2 regions of the Novosphingobium aeonii genome follow, and region 1 is predicted to be linked to the other one. Evidence: riboswitches for the same ligand, from Rfam matches in the RefSeq annotation. Region 1 holds a riboswitch; the other holds the start of a gene.
The links. Region 1 has a riboswitch for cobalamin ahead of ACLIMP_RS14555 (TonB-dependent receptor domain-containing protein). Riboswitches for the same ligand answer to the same signal wherever they lie in the genome.
Positions count from the first base shown of each region.

Region 2: linked by a shared signal. The riboswitch ahead of cobW (cobalamin biosynthesis protein CobW) and the one ahead of ACLIMP_RS14555 (TonB-dependent receptor domain-containing protein) in region 1 are both predicted to bind cobalamin.

Region 1 covers NZ_CP176832.1:3,029,563-3,037,048, reverse strand. Annotated here, with positions in the region: gene sucD (succinate--CoA ligase subunit alpha) at 1-674, opposite strand, end outside; gene mdh (malate dehydrogenase) at 842-1,804, opposite strand; gene ACLIMP_RS14565 (hypothetical protein) at 2,180-2,554, opposite strand; gene ACLIMP_RS14560 (cell wall hydrolase) at 2,677-3,822, opposite strand; cobalamin riboswitch at 4,040-4,240, shown strand; gene ACLIMP_RS14555 (TonB-dependent receptor domain-containing protein) at 4,343-6,175, shown strand; gene ACLIMP_RS14550 (ABC transporter substrate-binding protein) at 6,172-7,122, shown strand; gene ACLIMP_RS14545 (FecCD family ABC transporter permease) at 7,119-7,486, shown strand, end outside.
Region 2 covers NZ_CP176833.1:972,546-980,031, reverse strand. Annotated here, with positions in the region: gene ACLIMP_RS19865 (FAD-binding monooxygenase) at 1-1,337, shown strand, start outside; gene ACLIMP_RS19860 (MarR family winged helix-turn-helix transcriptional regulator) at 1,414-1,899, shown strand; gene ACLIMP_RS19855 (CbtA family protein) at 1,927-2,712, opposite strand; gene ACLIMP_RS19850 (CbtB domain-containing protein) at 2,722-2,949, opposite strand; gene ACLIMP_RS19845 (histidine phosphatase family protein) at 3,146-3,739, shown strand; cobalamin riboswitch at 3,775-4,027, shown strand; gene cobW (cobalamin biosynthesis protein CobW) at 4,218-5,279, shown strand; gene cobN (cobaltochelatase subunit CobN) at 5,279-7,486, shown strand, end outside.

The DNA of each region.
Region 1 (7,486 bases):
TCGTCCTTGAGGAACTGGGCCGCTTCTTCTTCGGCGCTGCCGCCGATTTCGCCGATCATGATGATCGACTTGGTCTCGTCGTCGGCCAGGAACAGTTCCAGCACGTCGATGAAGTTGGTGCCGTTGACCGGGTCGCCGCCGATGCCGACAGCGGTGGTCTGGCCCAGGCCCGCGTTGGTGGTCTGGAACACGGCTTCATAGGTGAGCGTGCCCGAGCGCGAGACGACGCCGACCGAACCCTTGGAGAAGATGCTGCCGGGCATGATGCCGATCTTGCATTCGCCGGGGGTCAGGACGCCGGGGCAGTTCGGACCGATCAGGCGCGACTTCGAGCCCGAAAGGGCGCGCTTCACGCGGACCATGTCGAGAACCGGGATACCCTCGGTGATCGCGACGATCAGTTCCATCTCGGCGTCGATCGCCTCGAGGATCGAGTCGGCGGCGAACGGCGGCGGAACGTAGATGCAGGTGGCGGTCGCACCGGTCGCGGCCTTGGCTTCGGCGACGGTGTTGTAGTTCGGCAGACCGATGTGGGTCGTGCCGCCCTTGCCCGGAGTCACGCCGGCAACCATCTGGGTGCCATAGGCGAGCGCCTGCTCGGTGTGGAAGGTGCCGGTGGCACCGGTCATACCCTGGGTAATGACCTTGGTGTTCTTGTTGACGAGAATGGACATAGGGGAATCCTAATTCCTGTTCCTGGTGTAGGCCGATTCCGGCTTGGGAAGCGCCATGGCGCAAATTCCGCGAAGTGCAACCGTCCAAGTCGTAAAATCAACGGGCCAGTAAGCCGAGCCCGGCCCGCTCCGGCACTTTGCCGGGCGGGCCGGGCCGGTCAAACGGATCAGGCCAGCGAGCCGTCGATCGCCTTGCAGGCGACCAGCAGTTCCTTGACCGCGTCGATCGAGACCTGGAGACCGGCCTTCGCCTTCTCGTTCAGCTCGATCTCGATGACCTGCTCGACGCCATCGGCGCCGATCACGACGGGCACGCCGACATAGAGGCCGTCGACGCCGTACTGGCCTTCGAGGTGCGCGGCACAGGGCAGGACGCGCTTCTGGTCGCCCAGGTACGATTCAGCCATGGCGATCGCCGAAGCGGCGGGAGCGTAGAAGGCCGAGCCGGTCTTCAGCAGGGCCACCACTTCGCCGCCGCCGTTGGCGGTGCGCTTGACGATGGCGTCGATGCGCTCCTGGGTGGTCTTGCCCATCTTGATGAGGTCGGGAACCGGGATGCCCTTGACGGTCGAGTATTCGACCACCGGCACCATGGTGTCGCCGTGGCCGCCGAGCACGAACGAGGTCACGTCGCGGACCGAAACGCCGAATTCCCAGGCCAGGAAGGTCGAGAAGCGGGCCGAGTCCAGCACGCCGGCCATGCCGACGACCTTGTTGTGGGGCAGGCCCGAGAATTCGCGCAGCGCCCAGACCATCGCGTCGAGCGGGTTGGTGATGCAGATCACGAAAGCGTCGGGTGCGTTGGCGGCGATGCCTTCGCCGACTGCCTTCATCACCTTGAGGTTGATGCCCAGCAGGTCGTCGCGGCTCATGCCCGGCTTGCGGGCGACACCGGCGGTGACGATGATGACGTCGGCGCCGGCAATGTCGGCATAGTCGTTGGTGCCGGTGATCTTGGCGTCGAAGCCCTCGACGGGACCGCACTGCGACAGGTCGAGCGCCTTGCCCTGCGGCAGGCCTTCTGCGACGTCGAAGAGGACGATGTCGCCCAGTTCCTTCTGCGCGGCGAGGTGCGCGAGGGTGCCGCCGATGTTGCCGGCGCCGATGAGGGCAATCTTCTTACGAGCCATGATGCTTGCTTGTCCTTCCCAGAGGCGGGATCGACGGACGAAAAGGCGGCCTGCTGTGTCCCGCTAAAGGCAGGTGCCGGTGTTCAACGAGGGGCGACCTACGCCCCTCAAACCGACATTGCAACCGTGAAAAGCCCGCGCAAAGGGCTGGTGGGGCAGTTTTTACTGATAATAGTTCGCAATTGCAATAGTGGGCGGGAATGCGCGGAAAACGGGCCCGGGAAGCGGGGTTCGGAGCCTGTTTTGCGCAACCCGGCGGGCGCAGATTGCATCCAAGTGTCTCGCACGGCGGTATGACAGGCAAGCGTCGGGGAGGGCGAGTCGCCTTGGAGGAAGGGCAGGCGGTCGCGAGTCACGGCGGCGGCGGCGAGACTGTCAGGCGTTCGTGGTGAGCCGTCTGGCGAAGGCTTCGGCCATGCGGTGATCGAGCTGCCGGCAGATGGCGATCCACCAGTCGCAGGCCGCGATGTCCCCCGCGAGGCGCGCGGCGGCGGCATTGGCGCGGGCATGGGAGGCGGCGGACAGGCCGTGGCGGGCGAAATGGCGCAAGGCTTCGGCGAAGATGCGCTCGTTCGCGGCCAGGGTGGCCGCATCCTGCTGCTGCGCGGTGGCGTGCCCCTCCGTCCGCGGCCGGCGCGTTCGGCGACGAGTGCCGTTGTCGTTGACCGCGCCGAGCGGCACGGATGGACACAGCGCTCGCACGATCACAGGACACGTCCCGCCTTTGGCGGCGGAGAAGCGGATTGCCATGGTATCGGGCCTCTTGTCTTCGGCGTTAGGGGGTGGTGCCGCGACCCCGTTATAGGATTGCAGGCGCTAAGCCTTAATGAGGGCGTATGGTTGCCGAAACCTTGAGAGGGGAATCGGGAGGTTTACTGAACCGGTTGCCCGATCCAGCGCCCGGAATTGGCATACTCGGGCCTGATCCCATGGGCCTCGGGCAGGTTCCTCGCCCGGTATAGCGCTTCGCCGCCCCGTTCGCGCACATCGCTGGCATAGGCAGGGACGGCGGCCTGCACGAGGGTGGCCGGAGCGGAGGCGGGCTGGATGGCGGTGTCCGGCCGGATCGGGGTTGCCGCCTCGAAGGCGCGCTGCACCGCGAGCGGGTCCAGCGCGGCGTTGGCGACCGCGCTGGCGGCGGAATCGTCATGGCGATGCGGCGCGGCGAGCGGCTCCCCGCCGAAGTAGGCGAAGCGGAAGGCCGAAGGGCTCCCCGCCGGTCCGCTCAGGGCATAGAAACGGTGCGCGCCGATCGTCGAGAGATAATGGAGGCTCGGCGCCCAGTAGGGATTGACCTGGACGGTGTGGTAATGCGTGGCCAGGCCGACCGGCGCGTAGACGTAGCCGGAAAGCGCCGCGCGGGCGACTTCCTGCGCACGCTGCCAGAAGAAGCGCTGCGGCGCGCGTGCCAGCGACCCGTCGCAGGTGAAGGAGAACTGGCAGCCGGTCGAGCGCTCGGAGCCCTGGTAGACCACGCCGCAGACGGTCTTGGGATAGGCGGGATGGGCCAGCCGGTTGAGTACGACCTGCGCCACCGCGCGCTGGCCGGCATCCGGCTCGCTGGCGGCCTCATAGTAGATTGCGGCGGTCAGGCACTGGAGCGCGCGGCTGCGGTCCACCCCGGAATTGTCGATGCGCAGCGCGCGGGCGACCGGGCCGGGGCCGGTCACGCCGTCATCGGCATCGGAATGAATGCCTTCGCCGATCCTGAGCACCGGTTCTTCGGCATCGAGATAGTAGAAGGCCGAACCGGGGAAGCTGGCTCCGGCCTGCTCGAAGGGCATCGGCAGGACCGTCTGTTCGGGCGACCGCGCATCGGCGATGGAGAATTGCTGCCAGGAGCCCGGCGAGGCGAAGGCGGGCAGTGCCACGGCGGCCAGTGCGGCGAAACCCAGCGACCAGCGCCGGCGCGCGCGGCGTGCGACATGTCGCCGGCCGCCGCGCGCGAAGTGCCCGCGGAAATCGCGCGGACGCGCTTCCCAGGGTTCGAGGCAGGCAGGAAGGGCGGCAGCGGTCACGAATAGTCCTCTTGGCGCGTCCTTTCGGGGGACGGGCGCATCTTGCGCCTAACCCGCTTTGCGGCGCGCGGCATCCCTGCAGATCGGCACGTCCCGAAGCGGTACAGGCCCTGCCGATAGCCTTAATGGCTTAAGAGAATCTTCCGGTTTTCCCGGCGGCGATACCTGGCGCGGCCTTTACCGGCACTGCTTGCCAATCCTCGCGCCGGACAGTATCGGCGCAAGCGACGTCATGGGTGGCCCGGAGCCGGGCCCCAGGATTGGAACCTGGTGGGAATTTCGGCGAAAGCCCGAAGCTGCCCCCGCAACTGTGACCGGGGAGCGCCCCCTCCACGCGATGCCACTGGGTCAAACCGGGAAGGCGGAGGCGGCGCGGCGATCCGGAAGCCAGGAGACCTGCCCTTGACGGTCGTTCCGCAGCCGGGCGGGGTGTCCCGGCATGCAGCGAGCACGCGCGCATGAGGAAAGGCGCGCGTCTCCGCCATGGACGGCAATGTCGTTCAAGGTTGGAGGAATTACCGTGAAGTATCTGTTTCTGCTGGGGACGGCCCTGTCCGTCGCCACTCCCGCGCTGGCGGACGAAGCCGCAAACGATAGCATCGCAGCGGACGGCATCGTCGTCACCGCGACCCGCACCGAGACCCCGGTGAGCGAGATCGGCCAGTCGGTCTCGGTCGTCACCCGCGAGGATATCGAGCGTACCCAGGCGGTCACCGCCACCGATGTGCTGGCCCGCCTGCCGGGCGTGACCTTCACCCAGTCCGGCGGCTTCGGCCAGCCCGCAAGCGTGTTCATCCGGGGCGCCGAGAATGCGCAGAGCCTCGTGCTTATCGACGGTGTGCGCATCAACGATCCGGGCGATGTCGGCGGCGGCTTCGACTTCGGCAGCCTGACCGTCGGCCAGTTCGACCGTATCGAAGTGGTGCGCGGCTCTTCCGGCGTTCTCTGGGGCAGCCGCGCCATCGGCGGCGTCGTCAACCTCATCACCGCGCGCCCGACCGAGCAGTGGACCGCGCGCGGCCAGGCCGAATATGGGTGGCGCGACCAGAAGCAGCTCGGCGCCTCGGCGGCGGGCAAAGTGGGACCGGTCGGCCTGACGCTGGGCGGCAACTGGCTCAAGGGCGACGGCTATTCCGCCTTCGACGAGCGCCTCGGCGGTAAGGAAAAGGACGGCTTCGAAAGCAAGAGCGCCAATGCCCGGGCCGAAGTGGAACTGGTAAGCGGCCTGTCCGCCGACGCCGGGACCTACTGGACCAAGGCCAACTACGATTACGACAACACCGGCGCCGATGCCCTGAACGTGGGCATGAAGCGCGACACGGTGGGCTATGCGAACCTTCGCTATAAGGGGCTCGACGGCCGCCTGACCGCGCGCGTGGGCTACGGCCTCACCGACACCCGCCGCATCTCGGACGACGCGGTCTTCGGTCCCTACACCACCAACGGCCGCGCGGACCGCTTCGAGGGGCAGGTTTCCTTCAGCCCGATCGACATGGCCAGCATCCTGCTGGGCGCGGAGACCGAGAAGCAGAAATTCTCGAGCGATTACGCGAAGGACTCGACCTCGATCGACAGCTACTTCGGCATGCTGACGCTGCGTCCGGTCACCGGACTGACCCTGAACGGCGGGCTGCGCTACGACGACAATTCGGACTTCGGCCACAAGACCACGTTCTCGGCCAATGGCGCCTGGGTGATCGGCGGCGGCGAAAGCGCGCCGATCCTGCGCGCCAGCTATGGCGAGGGCTTCAAGGCGCCGTCGCTTTACCAGCTCTATACCAATGGCGGTTTCCGCGCGCTCGATCCCGAGACTTCGAAGTCGTGGGACGTGGGCGTCGAGCAGCCCTTCGCGGAAGGGCACGGGACGTTCTCGGTCACCTATTTCGACCGCAAGACCAAAAACCTGATCGACTACGATCTGGCCGAATGGAACTACTACAATGTCGGCCGGGCCCGCGCGAAGGGCGTGGAACTGGGGATGCAGGTGAGCGACTGGAACGGCTTCGACATGAGCCTTTCCGCCACGTACCTCGACGCCACCAACGAGGACACCGGCAAGCAGCTGGCCCGCCGTCCCAAGACCAACCTCTACGCCAGCCTCGACAAGCACTGGTCGGACGGCTTCCGCCTCGGCGCGGACCTGCGCGTGGGCGGGGGGCGCTATGACGACGTGGCGAACACCTATTATCTTGGCGGCAATGTCGTGGTGGGCCTGCGCACGGCTTATGACGTGACGCGGAACATCCAGCTCTATGGCCGGGTCGAGAACCTGTTCGACGAGCACTACGAAGTGGTGCGGACATACGGCACGCCGGGCCGCGCGGCTTATGCCGGGGTTCGGGTGAAGATGTGATCCGAGCGCTTTCCCTGACACGGTCGGGACGGGGAAGGCGCAAGGCCCGCCTGCTCGCCGCCGCGCTGGCTCTTGCCGGCCCGGTGGCGGCGCTGGCGGGATGCGGGGGCGGCGATGCGGCCGACGCGCCCGGTTCCGCGAAGGCCAGTGGTCATCCCACGATCGTCTCGCTCAACCCCTGCACGGACGCGATCCTTGCCGAAGTGACAGGGCCGGGCCAGTTGCTGGCGATCTCGAACTACAGCCACGATCCCGAGAGCAGTTCGATGCCGATGGAAGCGGCGCGTCGTTTCAGGGCGGTTTCGGGATCGGTGGAGGAAGTGGCGAGGATCGGCCCGCGTGTCGTCGTCGCCAGCGCCTTCCTCGATCCCGCAAGCGAGGCGGCGTTCCGGCGGCTGGGGTTCGAGCTGGTCAAGGTTCCGATAGCCTCCGACCTTCGGGCCGCGCGCGAGCAGGTGCGCCAGCTTGCACGGCTGGCCGGGCATCCCGAACGGGGCGAGCGGCTGGTCCAGCGGATCGATGCGGCCGTGGCCCGAAACGCGCCGCCTGCCGGAATGCGGCAAATTCCGGCACTGGTGTGGGAATCCGGTGGACTGGTGGCCGGAGACCGGACCCTGATCGTTGACATGATGGAGCACACCGGCTTTACGAATATTGCCGGCGCGCGCGGCCTCTCCCAGGCCGATTATCTGCCCTTGGAGCATGTGCTGGCGGACCCGCCGCGCGTGGTCTTCGCGGTAGGCGATCCGCTCGCCGAGGAGGACCGAATGCTGCATCACCCGGCGCTTTCCGCGCTGACCAGTACCCGGCGTTTCTTGCTGAGCCGCTCCATCCTGTGGTGCGGGGGGCCAACCATTCCGCGTGCGCTCGACGAACTCGCGGCGGCGCGCCGGGCGCTGGCCTCGCCGGAGCCATTGGGCGATTGGACTGTTTCCCTCAGACCATGAACCTGCGTTTTGTCCTGCTGCTGGCTCTCGCGCTTTGTGTCGCGGTGCCTTTGTCGCTGCTGGCGGGCCGCGTTTGGATCAACCCTTTTTCCCCGGAACTTCAGAACGCATCGATCATCCTCGTGCAGCTGCGACTGCCGCGCGCGGTATTGGCGCTGGTGCTCGGCGCCGGGCTGGGCGCGGCGGGGGCGGCGATGCAGGGCTACCTGCGCAATCCGCTTGCCGACCCCGGCCTGTTCGGCATAGCGCCCGGCGCGGCGCTGGGCGCGGTGCTGAGCTTCTGGACCGGCTATGCCTCGGCGCCTTGGATGCTGCCGGTCTTCGCGCTGGTCGGCGCGGGCGGGGCGATGACCCTGCTGGCGCT
Region 2 (7,486 bases), on a different replicon from region 1:
CGCGCTATGTCGTGGGCTGCGACGGCGCCCGCAGCCAGGTCCGCCGGGCGATCGGCCGCGAACTGATCGGGGAATCCGCCAACCAGGCCTGGGGCGTCATGGATGTGCTCGCCTACAGCGACTTTCCCGATATCCGCCTCAAGAGCGCGATCCATTCCGCGAACGAGGGCAACATCCTCATCATCCCGCGCGAAGGCGGCTATCTGGTGCGTCTCTACATCGAACTGGACAAGCTCGGCCGGGACGAGCGGGTGGCGGCGCGGAACATCACGCGCGAACAGCTCATCGACGCCGCCCGGCGCATCCTCCATCCTTACGTGCTCGACGTGAAGGAAGTGGCGTGGTGGTCCGTCTACGAGATCGGCCAGCGCCTTTGCGACAAGTTCGACGATGTGCCCGCCGGAGCGGAGCAGCGCCGCCTCCCCCGCGTCTTCATCGCGGGCGATGCCTGCCACACGCACAGCCCCAAGGCCGGACAGGGCATGAACGTGTCCATGCAGGACGCCTTCAACCTCGGCTGGAAGCTTGCTGCCGTGCTGCGCGGGCAGGCCGGGCCGGAACTGCTGCACAGCTATTCGGCCGAGCGGCAGACGATCGCGCAGGAGCTGATCGATTTCGACCGCGAATTCGCCGCGATGTTCAGTGCGAAGCCGAAAACCGCCGAGGACGAGGACGGTGTCGATCCCGCCGAATTCCAGCGCTATTTCGTGAAGCAGGGTCGCTTCACGGCAGGAACCGCCACGCAGTATCGCCGCTCCGCCTTGACCGGCAGCGGCGAGCACCAGCACCTTGCGGAAGGTTTCAGGGTCGGGATGCGCTTCCATTCGGCGCCCGTCGTGCGCCTTGCCGATGCAAAGCCGATGCACCTCGGGCACGCCGCCGAGGCGGACGGGCGCTGGCGGATCTACCTCTTCGCGGGCGATGACGGTCTCCAGCCCGGCTCCCGCCTTGCCCGGCTGTGCCGCACGCTGGAAACCGACCCAGCCTCGCCTCTGCTTCGCCACACGCCGAAGGGCGCCGATGCCGACGCCCTGTTCGACTTGCGCGCGGTATTCCAGCAATCGCACCGGTCGCTGTCGATGGACGAGCTTCCCGGGCTGCTCTGGCCGCGCAAGGGCGAACTGGGCCTGCGCGATTACGAAAAGGCGTTCTGCGCCGATCCGGGCGCGGGCGACATCTACGACATGCGCGGCGTGAACCGGGAGGAAGGCTGCATGATCGTGGTCCGCCCGGACCAGTACATCGCGCAGGTGCTTCCGCTTGACGGCACGCGGGAACTGGCCGCCTACTTCGCCGCCAACCTGACCGCCGCCCGAATTCCCGAACCGGCGGGCTGAACCTTCCGGCCGAGGTCGGCCATGGCAGCACACGGGAGGCTTGAGCAGGCGGGCGTTATCAAGCTAGGTGGCTGTCATGAGCGACCTCGAGACCATGCCCGGCCACCTGATCCGCCGCCTTCAGCAGATTTCCGTGGCGCGCTTCACATCGCGCATGACCGAGGCCGGGCTTGACCTGACCTCGGTCCAATATGCGGCGATGCTGACCCTGCGCGATCATCCGGGGCTGGACCAGCAGACGCTGGCGGGCATGATCGCCTATGACCGGGTGACGATCGGCGGCGTGATCGACCGGCTCGTGCAGAAAGGGCTGGTCGAACGCGAGGTCAGCCCGACCGACCGCCGCGCCCGCGTGCTGATGCTGAGCCGGCAGGGCGGCGAGGCTCTGGCCGCGGCAACGCCATGGGTGGACAAGGTGCAGGACGACATCGTCTCTCATCTCACATCAGAAGAACAGGATATCTTCCTGAAACTTCTGAAGAAGACCACGCGCGCCGGTAACGAGCTGAGCCGCGCGCCGCTGCGCCCGGCGCCCACGGGGGCAGGCAACCGGAGCGAGTGAGCAAGCCTTCCGGGAGGCAGGCCGTGCTCAGGCCGACTGGCGCCTGAGCACGCGTTCCGCCCATAGTCCGAAAGCCAGTCCGATGGTGGCCCACAGCACGAGCTGCGTTCCCATCGAGGCGAGCCGGAAGTTCCAGAGCAATACCGCCGGGAAATCGGCAGGCACTTCGTTGATCGCGGGAAGCAGGAACTGGCCGAGGCCGACCATCCCGAGATAGACGACGAAAGCCAGCAGGGTGGCATCGAAGCCCCTGCCCGGCCGCGCCAGCCTGCCGCGAAGGCGCCCGGCAACCACGGCCGCGCCGAGCGACAGCGCGATCATGCCGAAATAGGCCGCCGTGCGCAGCGCCACCGTCTCGTGCTTGCCTACGGCCGGCGGGGTCTGCGGATACTTGATCGCGGGAACCACCACCACCAGCACGAAAGTCAGCGCCGCCAGAAGCAGTGCGAAGCTGCGCGGGCCGAGATGGCCCATCCTGCCATAGCCGTATGCGAAGACCAGCGAGAAGATGCCCCCCACCGCCGCGCCGTAAAGCGCGAGCGCGGTGACGAGGCCGGCCCCCTTCTGGGTATCGCGGCTGACGAGTTCCTCTTCGTCCGCCGGATGCGGGTGTGCGAGCGGGGCAGATGCCATCGCCATTCCGGCGTGATCGGGCGCCGGGTGATCGGGCAGAGCGCCGTGGGCCGCGTGATCTTCCTCGTAACCGATCGCGAGGTCGATCTGCGGTTCCGCGAAACCGCGTGCAAAAAGCGTGGCCAGAAGCGCGCCCAGAATGCCGGCAAGCATTCCGCGCCAAAGCAATTGACGGGTCATGACGTTACCTCAGTGGCAGGGAAAACCGAGGAGGTGCCGGCCGTCGTGGACGAATTCGTGAACGTACATGCCCTGGAACAGGGAGAAAGCGCCCTGTTCGGTGCTCACGAAATAGAGGAAGATAAGGGCCAGCAGCGTGCCCAGCACGGCCCAGGGAGCGATGTCCTCGATCGGGATGGCGCTGCCGCCTTCGACCGGAATGAAGGTGTCATCGAAAATTGCGGCGGAAACAGCCATGCTCATGCTCCTTGGCGGGATTGCGCGTCCCCGGAAAATCTGTGCCAAGGCGGAAGGTCTGGCTCTCGACGGGGAAGTTCCCGTTCGATTACAGTGGCGCGACCGCGCCGGAATTCCACCGGCTTCTTCAATCCTCGACGCCTTCCCTTAGGGCCGGGTTACCGGCGGCGTCAACGACCTCGATGGAATTCAGGCCTTGGCGACGACCCTCCTGCTGATCTGCATCGCCGCCACGGCCCCGGCCCGTCACGGCGGCTTTGCAGGGCCTGACGAACCGCTGGACGAGGGCGGGCTGCGCGATGCGGCGCGCACCGCGCTGAACGATCGCTTCCGCGATAGCACCTTCACCAGCCCCGCCCTCGCCGCTGCCGAGACCGCAGGGGCGATGGGGATTACCGGGCGGACGGAACCCGCGCTGGCCGATATCGATCATGGCCGCTGGTCCGGCCGCGCCTTTGCGCAAGTGCACGAGGAGGAACCCGGCGCGTTCTCGGCATGGATCGCAGACCCGCTTGGCGGCGCTCCGGGGGGAGAATCGATGGAAACCGCCCGGCAGCGGATCGGCCGCTGGATGGACGAGATCGCCCGTCACGACGGCCCGGCCTGCGGGATCACGCACCCGATGATCGTGCGCGCGGCGCTTTCCCATGCGCTCTGCCTGCCGCTTTCCACCACGCTCGCGATAGACATCGCGCCGCTTTCGCATACCGTGTTTTCGTTCAGCGGCAGATGGCGGCTGCAATCGCTTGGCCTTGCCGGGGGGCTTGCGGGCAGCGGCCTGCCCGGCTAATCGCCGCAGGGCCCGTTTCGCCCTTCAGGACGCCGCGGGCAAAGATCGCGCCGGTGCCCCGCAAGGGGCTTAATACGGGAACCCGGTAGAGTTTTGCTCGAAAGAGTTTGCTCGATTCCGGGGCTGTCCCTGCAACTGTAAGCGGTGAGCGCGATGCACATTCGCGGCGGGACAATCGCTTCCCGACGCAGCCACTGGGCCGGACGCTAAATCCTGCGAGGCCTGGGAAGGCCGTGCATCACGCCCTGACCCGCGAGCCAGGAAACCTGCCTGCGTCGATGTCGCTCTTGCCCGGGTCCAGGGGATGGCCAAGGCACGGTAACTCTTCCGTCTGAGCGACGTGATGCATGCGGCCGGGGCCGCAGCGGCATATCGCGTCGGGCGCCCGTGCGCCGGTCCGACGCGGCACGCCGGAATCGTCGCAGGTCGCGGCGGAAAGCCCCGCCGCTTCAGGTCGCTGGCGCGCGGGAGACGACACATGAGCAAAGTTCCCACCACCGTCATCACCGGCTTTCTGGGCGCCGGCAAGACCACGCTGATCCGCCACCTGCTGCAAAACGCCAAGGGCCGCCGCCTTGCCCTCATCATCAACGAATTCGGCGATGTCGGCGTGGACGGCGAACTGGTGAAGGGCTGCAACGACGAAGCCTGCCCGGAAGACGATATCGTCGAACTGGCCAACGGCTGCATCTGCTGCACCGTCGCCGACGATTTCCTGCCGACCATGCAGAAGCTGCTGGACCGCGAGAACAGGCCCGATCACATCATCATCGAGACCAGCGGCCTTGCCCTGCCCAAGCCGCTGGTGAAGGCCTTCCAGTGGCCCGACATCCGCACCCGCGCCACCGTTGACGGCGTGGTCGCCCTGATCGACGCCGATGCGGTTGCCGCGGGCCGCTTCGCCACTGACGAGGCAGCACTGGCCGCTGCCCGCGCGGCCGATCCGATGCTGGACCACGAAAGCCCGCTGGAAGAACTGTTCGAGGAACAGCTGGGCTGCGCCGACATGGTCGTGCTCAACAAGACCGACCTCGTCGATGCCGATGCCCTCGCCCATGTCGAAACGCTGGTGCTGGCCGAAACGCGCCCCGGCGTGAAGATCGTGCGCGCCGATCACGGCGCCGTCGATATCGCCGCGCTGCTGGGCATCACCGCCGCTGCCGAGGACGATCTCGATTCCCGCCCTTCGCACATCGACGGGCTGGACGAGGATCACGACCATGACGACTTCGACAGCTTCGTCGTTTCCGGCGGCGATGTGGCCGATCTCGACGCCCTTCTCGCCCGTTTGAACGGCCTGATCACAGAGCACGACATTCTGCGCGTGAAAGGCATGGTCGCGGTCGGCGGCAAGCCCAGCCGCCTTGTCGTGCAGGCCGTCGGTCCGCGCATCCAGCACTTCTACGACCGCGCCTGGCTGCCGCAGGAAATGCGCCGTACGCAGCTCGTCGTCATCGGCCAGAAGGGGCTGGACCGCACCGCCATCGAAGCAGGGCTTGCCGGGGTTCTCGGCCCCGTGGCCACTACAGCAGACGCCTGATGCACCTGCTGTCCGCCACGCCGGGGACGATCTCCAACGGCGAGGAGGCGATCGACCTCGACCAGTCTCCCGGCGACATGGTGATCCTCACCGTGGCGGACAGCGAACTCGCCTGCTTCGCGGGCGCGGCGGCGCGTTTGCCGGAAGGTGGGCCGAGCGTTCGCCTCGCCAATCTGCTGCAACTGCGCCATCCCTACTCGATCGACCTCTATGTAGAGAAAGTGATCGCGAAGGCCAGATTCGTCTGCGTGATCCTGCTCGGCGGCAAGAGCTACTGGGGCTACGGGATCGACGAGATCGCCCGTGTCGCGCGGGAGAACGGCATTGCCTTCGCCGCCATCGCCGATGGGCGCGAGGCCGATCCCGCACTCGACCGCGCCTCCACCTTGACCGCCGAGGTCCGCGAGCGGATGCGCGACTATCTCCGGCAGGGCGGCATGGCCAATGCCCTCTCGTTCCTGCGCACCGCCGCGCGGACCATCGGCCATGACGCAGGCGAGCCGGACGATCCGGTGCCCGTGGCCGATGCCGGGCTCTACCTTGCAGGCACCGAGCGCGCCGGGCTTGCCGAAGTGCAGGCAGGCTGGACCGAAGGCCGCCCGCTCGCCCTGCTGGTGTTCTACCGCGCGCTGATGATCGCGGGCACGCTGGACGCCGTAGACGCGATGATCGCGGCGCTGCAGGAGCGCGGCTTCAACGTCGCCGCCGTTCACGTCCGCGCCTTGCGGGAACCTTTCGCGGTGGACTGGCTGGGCGGATTGCTGGGCGAGATCGCGCCCGATGTGATCGTCAACGCCACCAGCTTCGCCTCCTCCTCCGCAGGTGACGATCGCAAGCCGGGCATTCTCGAAAAGGCGGACTGCCCGATCCTGCAAGTCGCCTTTGCGGGAGTCCTGGAAAGCGAGTGGCAGAGCGCCGCGCGCGGCCTTGGCCCGCGCGACCTTGCGATGAACGTGGCGCTGCCCGAAGTGGACGGCCGCATTTTCACCCGCGCCGTCGCCTTCAAGGCGGCCGAGCGTTTCGACGAAGTGACCCAGTGCGGCATCGTCGTCCCGCGCGTCGCGCCGGACCGGGTGGCCTTCGTCGCCGATCTCGCCGCTAACTGGGCGAGCCTGCGCCGCACGCCGTCCACCGAGCGCCGTGTGGCGCTGGTGCTGGCGAACTACCCCAACCGCGATGGACGCATCGGCAATGGCGTGGGCCTCGACACCCCTGCCAGCACCGCTGCGATCGTCGCCGCGCTGGCCGAGGCGGGCTACGACACCGGCAAGGCTCCGCAAGACGGCGCCGCACTGATGCGCGTGATGACCGGCGGCGTGACCAACGATCTGACATCGCTGGAACGCGCGGGCGAAGTTTCGCTGCCGCTTTCGGCCTACGAATCCGCCTTCGCAATGGTGCCCGAAAACGCGCGCAAGGCCATGGCCGAGCGCTGGGGCGCGCCATCCGCCGACCCCTTCGTGCGGGACGGCGCATTCCGCCTGCCGGTCCACCGTTTCGGCAATCTCGCCGTCGCCGTGCAGCCCGCGCGCGGCTATAACATCGATCCCAAGGCCAGCTATCACGATCCGGCCCTGCCGCCGCCGCACGCCTATCTGGCCTTCCACGTCTGGCTGGCGCAGGACTTCGGCGCGCAGGCGGTGGTCCATGTCGGCAAGCACGGCAATCTGGAATGGCTGCCCGGCAAGGCCATCTCGCTCTCGCGCGAGTGCTTCCCGGAGATCTGCGCCGGGCCGCTGCCGCAGCTCTACCCCTTCATCGTCAACGACCCCGGCGAAGGCACACAGGCCAAACGCCGGATCGGCGCGGTGGTGATCGACCACCTCACCCCGCCCCTGACCCGCGCCGAGACCTATGGCCCGCTCAAGCAGCTTGAGGCGCTGGTGGACGAATACTACCTCGCCGCCGGGATGGACCCGCGCCGCCTCGACCGCTTGCGGCGGGACATTCTCGATCTGGCGCGCAGCCACGGCCTCGACCGCGATGCCGGGGCCAGCGGAGACGATGACGACGCGCTTTCGGCCATCGACAACTACTTGTGCGAACTGAAGGAATTGCAGATTCGCGACGGTCTGCATGTCTTCACGCAGTCGCCCGAAGGCCGCTTGCGGCGCGACCTGCTGGTGGCGCTGGCCCGCACGCCGCGTGGCTATGACCATGCCGGACAGGCCTCGCTCTTGCGCGCGATGTCTATCGACTTAGGCCTC